3 regions of the Muriventricola aceti genome follow, and region 2 is predicted to be linked to each of the others. Evidence: predicted binding sites of a transcription regulator. Region 2 holds the regulator's gene; each other region holds the start of a gene.
What was found. Region 2 encodes HrcA, which represses chaperone genes, less so after heat shock. Its sites were predicted from a motif close to TGTTAGCACTCNNNNNNNNNGAGTGCTAACA; they were not measured.
Positions count from the first base shown of each region.

Region 1: htpG (molecular chaperone HtpG) is a predicted target of HrcA. The motif match lies at 1,761-1,791, and genes of this name have one in related genera.
Region 3: OCV64_RS04470 (co-chaperone GroES) is a predicted target of HrcA. The motif match lies at 1,969-1,999, and genes of this name have one in related genera.

Region 1 is NZ_JAOQKF010000011.1:103,231-106,508, reverse strand. It holds gene OCV64_RS12400 (PstS family phosphate ABC transporter substrate-binding protein) at 1-1,703, shown strand, start outside; gene htpG (molecular chaperone HtpG) at 1,835-3,278, shown strand, end outside.
Region 2 is NZ_JAOQKF010000001.1:372,357-375,634, forward strand. It holds gene dnaK (molecular chaperone DnaK) at 1-384, opposite strand, end outside; gene OCV64_RS01960 (hypothetical protein) at 426-563, opposite strand; gene grpE (nucleotide exchange factor GrpE) at 626-1,237, opposite strand; gene hrcA (heat-inducible transcriptional repressor HrcA) at 1,259-2,326, opposite strand; gene OCV64_RS01975 (hypothetical protein) at 2,643-2,798, shown strand; gene OCV64_RS01980 (MBL fold metallo-hydrolase) at 2,834-3,278, opposite strand, start outside.
Region 3 is NZ_JAOQKF010000003.1:93,140-96,417, reverse strand. It holds gene groL (chaperonin GroEL) at 1-1,576, opposite strand, end outside; gene OCV64_RS04470 (co-chaperone GroES) at 1,636-1,920, opposite strand; gene OCV64_RS04465 (diacylglycerol/lipid kinase family protein) at 2,110-3,024, opposite strand; gene OCV64_RS04460 (DUF3916 domain-containing protein) at 3,043-3,278, opposite strand, start outside.

The sequences.
Region 1 (3,278 bases), on a different contig from region 2:
ATCCGGTGGACAGCCTGACTACCGAGCAGGTGAGAAAGATATACACCGGCCAGATCACCAACTGGAAGGAGGTGGGAGGAGAGGACCTGGACATTATCCCCTTCCAGCGCAACAGCGAGGCTGGGAGCCAGACTCTGATGGAGAAGCTGGTTATGGACGGTCTGGAGATGATGGACGCCCCGGAAGCCTGGGTGCCCGACTCCATGATGGGGCTTCTGGAGGCGGTGCGGGAATATGACAACTCACCCTCCGCCATCGGCTACACCGTGTACTACTACGCCAATGATATGGAGATGGCCAAGGGGCTGAAGGTGCTGACCATCGACGGGGTGTCCCCCTCGGCCGAGGCCATTCAGGCTGGGGAGTACCCATTTTTAAACCCCTACTATGTGGCCATGGCCAAGGACCGGCCCCAGGACGACCCCACCCATATACTGTATAACTGGCTGCTGGGGCCAGATGGCCGGCGGCTGGCGGAGGAGCTGGGCTATGTCCCCGCCTCTGACGCTGGGGAGCCCCTTATCCCGGTAGAGGTGGACTGGTCAAAGCTGGATGAGCAGGAAAAGCCTCTGCCTGATATTGGCGGCCGCTGGTATCAGGAGCGTGTGGAGCAGCTTCGCCCCAGCCAGGAGTATGGTCAGCTCGTCCCCTTCGAGGGGGCGGCGGGCTACTTCTCCTGGCAGGCGGACAACTGGCCGGAAACGCTGATAGGGCTGATGACCACTGGCGGCAAGGTGGTCATGGACCCGGTGTGTAGCGAGATCAGCCGGCTGTATTATACAGATGACGCCGGGGACAGCCAGACCCTTCCAGTGTGGGAGCTGGAGAAGGGGGACCCGGAGCGGGGCAGCCCCGGTAACGGCGCCCTTATCGCCCTGGCAGCGCAGGACGGGAGCTGGGTCACTGAATTTAGGTACTGGGGTGTTAAGGGAACTCCGGTGGGTATTTTCGCGGGGGATGGGCACAAGCTCTATCTGCTGCGTCAGGAGGATGGAACAGAGAAGGCCTCCTGGTCATGGGACCAGCTTGGCATCGCCCGCCCGGAGAGCTTCCCCTGGTTTACCGGCGATGCATATGAAACCGCCCAGTGGTACGATGGCGGATTTTTCCTGGGCTGCTGGGGAGAGAACTGGGATAAAGCCCTTTTTTTGGACCCGGAAACGGGAGAAGTGACCGCTCTGGCTGCTCAGGATTGGTATGATAGGATACAGAAGCGATATCAGGACACTCTCTGGTGGGACAGCAAAACAGACGGCCAGGGCCAGGTCACTCTCACCTATGGGACGGACAGCTTTACCTTCCCCTCCCCCCTGCCGGAGGAGGAATTTCCCTATGTGGCCGGCGGGGACCGGGTGATCTTCAACGATACCCAGGGGGACCGGTGCGCTGTGTCCCTGCTGAACGGACAGGAGGTCCTGCCCGCCCAGGACGGCCAGGTAGAGGCCCTCCAGGGGGATGAGGCCAGCTGGCTGGCGGTGCGGAAGGACCAGGGCAGACAGTGGAACATCTACGACTGGAAAGGAGAGCTGTCCTGCACCCTGGAGGGGGAGGAGGACAGCTGGCTCTCCCTGTCCGGTCCCCTGCTGGAGCTGCGCTGCCGGAACTATACGGCCTATTATGAGCCGGAGAGCGGTACCTGTGTGTTCCGTACCTGGTTCTCCCTGGGGGACCGGGGCGGAGAGGCCCAGGAGCCCGCCGGCTGAGAATTGTAAATAATTTTTGAACCCTATTGCATTTTCCGCCTGACTGCGCTATCATATGGTTAGCACTCGGATATAACGAGTGCTAACCATTTTGTTTTCAAAAAATTTTTCATATACGGAGGCAGAAAATCATGGCAAAGAAGCAGTTTAAGGCCGAATCCAAGCGGCTGCTGGACCTGATGGTCAACTCCATCTATACCCATAAGGAGATCTTTCTCCGGGAGCTGATCTCCAACGCCAGCGATGCCGAGGACAAGCTGGCTTACAAATCGCTGACTGACGACACAGTAGAAGTAAAGCGGAAGGACCTGAAAATTACCATCGTCCCGGACAAGCAGATGCGCACCCTGACCATTTCGGACAACGGCATCGGGATGTCCAAGGAGGATTTGGAATCCAACCTGGGCACCATCGCCCGCAGCGGCTCCGGCCAGTTCAAGGCCGGACTGGCCGAAGACGACAAGGCCGCGGACAAGATCGACGTCATCGGCCAGTTCGGCGTGGGCTTTTACTCCGCCTTCATGGTGGCCGACCAGGTCACCGTTATCTCCCGTGCCTGGGGGAGCGAGGAGGCCTGGATGTGGCAGTCTGACGGGGCCGACGGCTATACTGTGACCCAGTGCGAGAAGGACGCCCCCGGTACAGATATCATCATGCATATCAAGGCCAGCGGCGAGGATGAGAACTACGATCAGTATTTGGAAACTTATAAATTACAGGAGCTTATCAAGAAATACTCCGATTATATCCGCTATCCCATTGTCATGGAGGTAGAGGACTATAGGAGGAAGGACAAGCCCGCTGACGCCCCCGAGGACTACAAACCGGAATGGGAGACCGTCAAGGAGTGGAAGACCCTCAACTCCATGGTCCCCCTGTGGCAGCGGCAGAAGTCCAAGGTGAAGCCGGAGGAGTACAACGCCTTCTATAAGGAGAAATTCGGAGATTGGCAGGATCCCCTGGCCGTCATCCACACCAGTGCTGAGGGGGCTGTGACCTATAAGGCCATGCTCTATATCCCCGCCCAGACGCCCTACGACTTCTATACAAGGGAGTATCAGAAGGGGCTCCAGCTCTATTCCTCCGGCGTGCTCATCATGGACAAGTGCGCCGACCTGCTGCCCGACCACTTCCGCTTCGTGCGGGGCGTAGTGGACTCCGCCGATTTTTCCCTGAACATCAGCCGGGAGGTGCTGCAGCACACCCGTCAGCTAAAGGTTATCGCCACCGCCCTGGAGAAAAAGATCAAGTCCGAGCTGCTGAAGATGCAAAAGGAAGACCGGGAGAAGTATGAGAAGTTCTGGGCCGCCTTCGGCGCCCAGCTAAAATACGGAGTGGTGGCGGAATACGGCGCTCACAAGGAGATGCTTCAGGATCTGCTGCTGTTCTGGTCCTCCAAGGAGGGCAAGAACACCACCCTGGCCGCCTATCAGGACCGCATGCCTGAGGACCAGCCTTACTACTACTACGCCTGCGGCGAGAGCGTGGACAAGATCGCCAAGCTGCCCCAGGTGGAGCGCATCATGGACAAGGGTTATGAGATCCTGTACTGCACCGAGGACGTGGATGACTTTG
Region 2 (3,278 bases):
CTGGCGCTGGGCATCGGTGAAGTAGGCGGGGACTGTGATGACGGCCTCGGTGACTGTTGTGCCCAGATAGGCCTCGGCATCCGCCTTCAGCTTCTGCAGGATCATGGCGCTGATCTCCTGGGGGGTATACTTCTTGCCATCGATGTTCACCTTGTAGTCGGAGCCCATCTCACGCTTGATGGAGATGACGGTCCGGTCGGGGTTCGTGATGGCCTGGCGCTTGGCCACCTGACCCACCATACGCTCGCCGTCCTTGGAAAAAGCCACCACAGAGGGGGTGGTGCGGTTGCCTTCGGCGTTGGGGATGACGACAGCGTCGCCGCCCTCCATGACCGCTACACAGCTGTTGGTCGTACCTAAATCGATACCGATGATCTTAGACATAATTCATTCCTCCTAAATATATGACATTCATGTTTACAAAGTTAAAATAGGAACAGCGGCCCGATGGCGTAGAGTGCGGCGCACCAGGCCAGCAGGCCCCCAGCGAGCAGCAGGGTATAGGATACAGCATCACAGGTTTTCGCTTTACAGCACTGCTTGCAGGGCTGATTTCTTTTCACTGTTTTCCTCCTTTAATCCCATCGGCTTTTGAAAATAAGCCGCGCACCTCGGTTCCGTTCCCCTAATTGGCCACCTGCACCATGGCGAAGCGGATGACCTTCTCGCCGCACTGGAAGCCGGCCTGGAACACGGCGGCCACTACGTTCTCGCCCAAGCTCTCATCCTCCACGTGCATAACGGCGTTATGGAGATTCGGATCAAAGGGCTGGCCCAGGGCGGGAATCTCAGTGATGCCCAGCTTGGAAAGGATCTCCTTCAGCTGGTTCATCGTCATCTCCACCCCTTTTTTGTAGGCTTCGTCGGCGGTGTCCTGCTTCAAGGCCCGCTCCAGGTTATCATAGACGGGAAGAAACGCGGCGGCGGTATCCGCCTTGGCGTCGTTCCAGATGGACTCCTTCTCCTTGGCGGTCCGCTTTCGGTAGTTGTCGTACTCCGCGGCCAGGCGGAGAAAGCGGTCGTCGAGGGGTGCGGTCCCCTCTCCGGAGGGCTCCTCCTTGGGTGCCTCCCCTGATTTCTGGTCCTCCTGAGCGGCCTCGCCGGCCTCCTGGGGCCCCCCTTTCTCCTCCTGTTCCGTGCGAACAGCCTCTTCCTCAGGCTCCACAGCCTCTTCCTTCCGAATATCCTCCTGACACTGCTCAGGCTGGGCCTGCTTCTTTTTATTTTTATCGCTCACGATGCGGCGCTCCTTTCCTGCTTATGGCTCCTGTGTATCTGTTTTCTCTGCCGGGGGTAACTCTCCCTTGCCGAACATGCGGGTCAGGCTGTCGGCAAAATAGGACAGGCGGGCGGTGACCTTGGCGTAGTCCATCCGGGTGGGTCCAACCACTCCGATGACGCCCTTCATATTTTCTCCAATGTCGTAGCTGGCCATGACCACACTGGTGTCCTTCAGCGCGTCACTGACATTTTCCGGCCCGATCAGGATGTTCATGTTCTGGCCGCCGGTCATTGTCACAGGCAGCCGGGCCACATCCTTCTCCTCGGCCAGATAGTTCATCAGAGGTTTAGCCTTGTCCAGGCTTCGGTATTCCGGGTGTTCCAGCAAGTGAGTGATTCCGGTAGTTCGGACCTTTTGGCTGCTCTGTTCCGACAGGATCTCCACCGCGAAGTCCACCACCAGGGCAATCAGCTCAAAGGCGCCTGGAGCGGTGCGGGTCTCCATCTTGTCCAAGGTCTGTTCCATCTCCTCCTGGGTCAGTCCCACGAAGGAACTGTTCAGAACCGCGGAGAGCAGTTGGAGCTGGGTGTCAGAAACCTCCTCAGGGATATGGATGAGTTTATTTTTAACGATGGAGTTGTCCGTCATGACCACGGCGATAAAGGCGTTTTCTTCCACTTTCAGCAGGTCATAGCGTTTGACGGTGATCCGCTCCGCGGGGGCGGCCATGGTAAATACAGGATAGTCGCTGAACTGGGATAGGACCTTTCCCGCCCGGTCGATCACTCGATCCAGCTCCTCCATCTTCAGGTTCAGCGCCTCGTTGATACGCTGAGTCTCCTGCATGGTCAGCTGCTGATGACCCATCAACTCATTGACATACAGCCGGTAGCCCGCGGCGGAGGGTACCCGTCCGGCGGAGGTATGGGGCTGCTCTAAAAGGCCCATATCAGTCAAATCAGCCATCTCGTTCCGGATGGTGGCGCTGGACACATCCAGTCCGGCCCGCTCCGCTACCATTTTCGAGCCCACAGGCTCGGCGGTGGCGATATAGGTTTCAATGATGGCCCGAAGGATCCGTCTTTTTCTATCCGTCAGCTCCATGTTTCCACCCCCCTGTTCCTTTTATCTCGGCATGCGCTTCCGGCCGTTCCGACTCAAGACAGCTCCGCTCCGCGGACCCTTCGTCTTATATCCTTATGCCGGCCTGCTTGCGCTTTGATCATTTTGTTAGCACTCAATACTCCTGAGTGCTAAAGATAATGTACCACCGGGGGGCAGAATTGTCAATAGGCACTTTATGAATTTGTTGTAAACAAATGAATCCCGCCAATTTTTTGCATCTTCTATCTTTTGCTGCTAAGAGCTCCGGCTCTTGACAAATGTTTCTAATGTATTACACTAGATATGAGGTGATTTTATGGGGATCGAAAAAAAGAATTACAGCTTTCGTTTTCATGAGGACATGGTAGAACGCCTCCGCGCCCAGGCCCAGCTGGAGAACCGCTCGCTCTCCAACCTGGTGGAAACGATTCTGCTCCAATATCTCTCCACTTTAGAGGAGAAAACAACATGACCGTCTGTCCATAGACAGGCGGTCATGTTTCTTTTTTATAGGGTAAACACCTGGCCGGTATACAGTCCCTGACAGCCGGGACCGAAGTATTCCGTCAGCCGCTCCAGGGCTGGCTGTCCGGTGCAGTGGCCGGTCAGGATTCGCTCCACCCCCAGGGCCTTCAGCGCGTCAGCCACCGACTGTACATACTCCGGCGAGCAGTTCATGCCAGTCCCCCCCTTGGCATACATATGCAGTCCGCCCACCACGGCGTGCACCCGCTTTCCGGGCAGCTGGTCCAGCACGCCCCGCACGATGTTGACGATGCCCCCATGGCTGCAGGAGTTGAAGACCACCAGTCCCCGCTCCCCCTCCAGCACCAGGGACTGCTCGTGGCTGAAATCGTCCGGGACAAAGTCATCCTCCCCTCGCTTGCAGACCAGGTTAGACGCCTTTCCCATAAAGGCCGGGTCCTTTGGACCGTCGGGCAGCAGCCACCCA
Region 3 (3,278 bases), on a different contig from region 2:
GGGGCTTATCGGCCACCAGGGACTCGGTGGTCAACAGGGTGGATGCGATGGAAGCGGCGTTCTCCAGGGCAGAACGGGTCACCTTGGTGGGATCCACAATGCCAGCGGGGATCATATCGCAGTACTCCTCCTTGTAGGCGTCGAAGCCGTAGCCGGTCTTGCCGGACTCGCGGATCTTCTCCAGCACTACAGAGCCGTCGATGCCGGCATTGGCGGCGATCTGCTTCACCGGAGCGGTGAGGGCCCGGGCGATGATCTGGACACCAGTCTTCTCGTCGCCATCGACCTGGTCGTACAGCTTCTCCACGGCGGGGATGGCATTCAGGTAGGCGGTGCCGCCGCCGGCCACGATGCCCTCTTCCACAGCGGCGCGGGTGGCGTTCAGGGCGTCCTCGATGCGCAGCTTCTTCTCCTTCATCTCCACTTCAGTGGCGGCGCCTACCTTGATGACGGCCACACCGCCGGCCAGCTTGGCCAGCCGCTCCTGGAGCTTCTCCTTGTCATAGTCGGAGGTGGTGACCTCAATCTGACTCTTGATCTGGCCAATGCGGGCCTTGATGTCCTCGCTGCTGCCAGCGCCGTTGACGATGGTGGTGTTCTCCTTGGTAATCTTCACCTGACGGGCCTGACCCAGCATAGTCAACTGAGCTTCCTTCAGCTCCAGACCCACATCGGAGGAGATGACCTGGCCTCCGGTCAGGATGGCGATATCCTGGAGCATCTCCTTGCGGCGGTCGCCGAAGCCAGGGGCCTTGACGCACACCACGTTCAAGGTGCCGCGCAGGCGGTTGACAATCAGAGTAGACAGGGCGTCACCCTCCACGTCCTCAGCGATGATCAGCAGCTTCTTGCCGGACTGTACTACCTGCTCCAGAATGGGCAGCAGCTCCTGGATGTTGGAGATCTTCTTATCGGTGATCAGGATGAGGGCGTCGTCCAGGTTGGCCTCCATCTTCTCGGTGTCGGTGACCATATAGGGGGTGATGTAGCCCCGGTCGAACTGCATACCTTCCACGACTTCGGAGTAGGTCTCGGCGGTCTTGGACTCCTCGATGGTGATGACGCCGTCGTGGCCCACTTTCTCCATCGCCTCAGCGATCAGCTTGCCGATGGTCTCGTCGCCGGAGGACACGGCACCGACACGGGCGATATCAGCGGAGCCGTTGACCTTCTGGCTGTTGGCCTTCATGGCCTCAATGGCGGCCGCGGTGGCCTTGGCGATGCCCTTCTTCATGACCATGGGGTTGGCGCCGGCCGCCAGGTTCTTCAGGCCCTCGCGAACGATAGCCTGAGCCAGCAGGGTAGCGGTGGTGGTGCCGTCGCCGGCCACATCGTTGGTCTTGGTGGAGACCTCCTTCACCAGCTGGGCGCCCATGTTCTCAAAGGGGTCCTCCAGCTCGATCTCCTTGGCGATGGTAACACCGTCGTTGGTGATAAGGGGAGCACCGAACTTCTTGTCCAGCACCACGTTGCGGCCCTTGGGGCCCAGGGTGATCTTTACAGTATCGGCCAGCTGGTTGACGCCCTTCTCCAGAGCCTTGCGGGCCTCCTCGCCGTAGCAGATAATTTTAGCCATAACACATTACCTCCGATTTAGAGTAAATTTGATACACGATTTGGGATAAAAAGACGGGTTTACTCAACCACGGCCAGGATATCATTCTGACGAACGATGGTCACTTCCTCGCCGTCCAGCTTCACCTGAGTGCCGGAATACTTGCTGGTAATGACCTTGTCGCCCACCTTCACGGTCATGACGACCTCCTTGCCGTCCACCATACCGCCGGGACCTACAGCGATGACCTCTGCCACTTCGGGCTTCTCCTTGGCGGCGCCGGTCAGGATGATGCCGCCCTTGGTGGTCTCCTCGGCCTCCACCAGTTTTACGATCACACGGTCAGCCAGGGGTTTGAGTTTCATAACAAGTTCCTCCTTATATATGAGTTTTTTGAACTAACTTTCTCAGTGGTTTAGCACTCTTTTTATTTAAGTGCTAAATCTAACTATGATAATAACCGCTTTCTCAAAAAAAATCAACCCCTAAATCAAAAAAATTTGGGGTTGATTTTCTATAATTTACGTTTTGTTCACAAACATATGTCAAGAGTGCTAAACACAAGGGGAATAGCTCGCTCCAGCCGGGTAAAAGAAATTCACCTTTTTCTCTGACAGGCGGACGGTAAAAGTGGTGTCCCGCATGATCTCTCCATCCACTACCACGGTGATGGGTTCCCGGGCGGAGAAGGACACCTCCTGCCCGTGGTAGGCTCGAATCAGCGCGGGGTACTTCCAGTACAAGCCTTTCGCGTACTGGCCCGCCAGGCGCGCGAAGGTAGGCAGACTCACCTTGCCCACCCGCAGCACATCCAGCACGCCGTCGTCAGGCATGGCGTCGGCCACCGGCATAAAACCGCCCCCATAGTGCCGCCCATTGCAGACGCACAGGATGGCGGTGGGCTCTTGCGTCCAGTGGTCAGCCCCCATGGACACCGTCATGGGACGGCAGATTCCCCATACAAGCACCTGCTCCGCCAGGGACAGCAGATAGGCCCATCGTCCGGAGACACCTTTCAATCGCTTGTATTTGTGTACTCCGGCAGCGATACGTGCGTCCACTCCGGCGCATATCACATCCAGCCCCAGCTTGCCGTTACAGTCCATCAGGTCAAAGGCGGCCTGCGGCCCGGCCGCCAAAGCCTCTAGATTTGAAAAAATGCCGCGGTAGTTGGGTCCAAACAGTTTCAGAAAGTCGTTGCCCGTCCCCATGGGCACGTTGGTCACTGCCAGAAAATCGTGGCCCGCCGCCCCGTTGACCACTTCGTTGAGGGTGCCGTCGCCGCCACAGGCATAAAGCCGGGCGGGCTTGCCGTCCGCCGCGGCCCGCTCTGCTATCTTGCAGGCGTCTCCCGCCTGTTTCGTATAAAACACCTGGTGGTGAACTGCCAGTCTAGTCAGGTCCTCCTCCAGCTGTTGAACCGATCTCCCCTTCCCTGCTGCGGGGTTGATGATAAACAGATGGTCCATAGACACCTCCGAAGCACCTCAGGGCAGCTCCCCAAAGCCCCAGATCAGCTGCTGCTCCACATAGCCTGCCCAGTGAAACTCCTCCAGCACGCACCGCTCCGGGAGGGAGCTCTCCAGCCCAAGCTCCGCCAGCAGGGAGGGACCTTCCTGGGGAATCCACAGTTGGTCCGCCGGGTCGGTACGCACCCAGAAGGTCTGGAAGCGGTCCGGGTCGTAGATGAGGATGATCTCCGCCAGAGCCGGGTCGCCCCCAG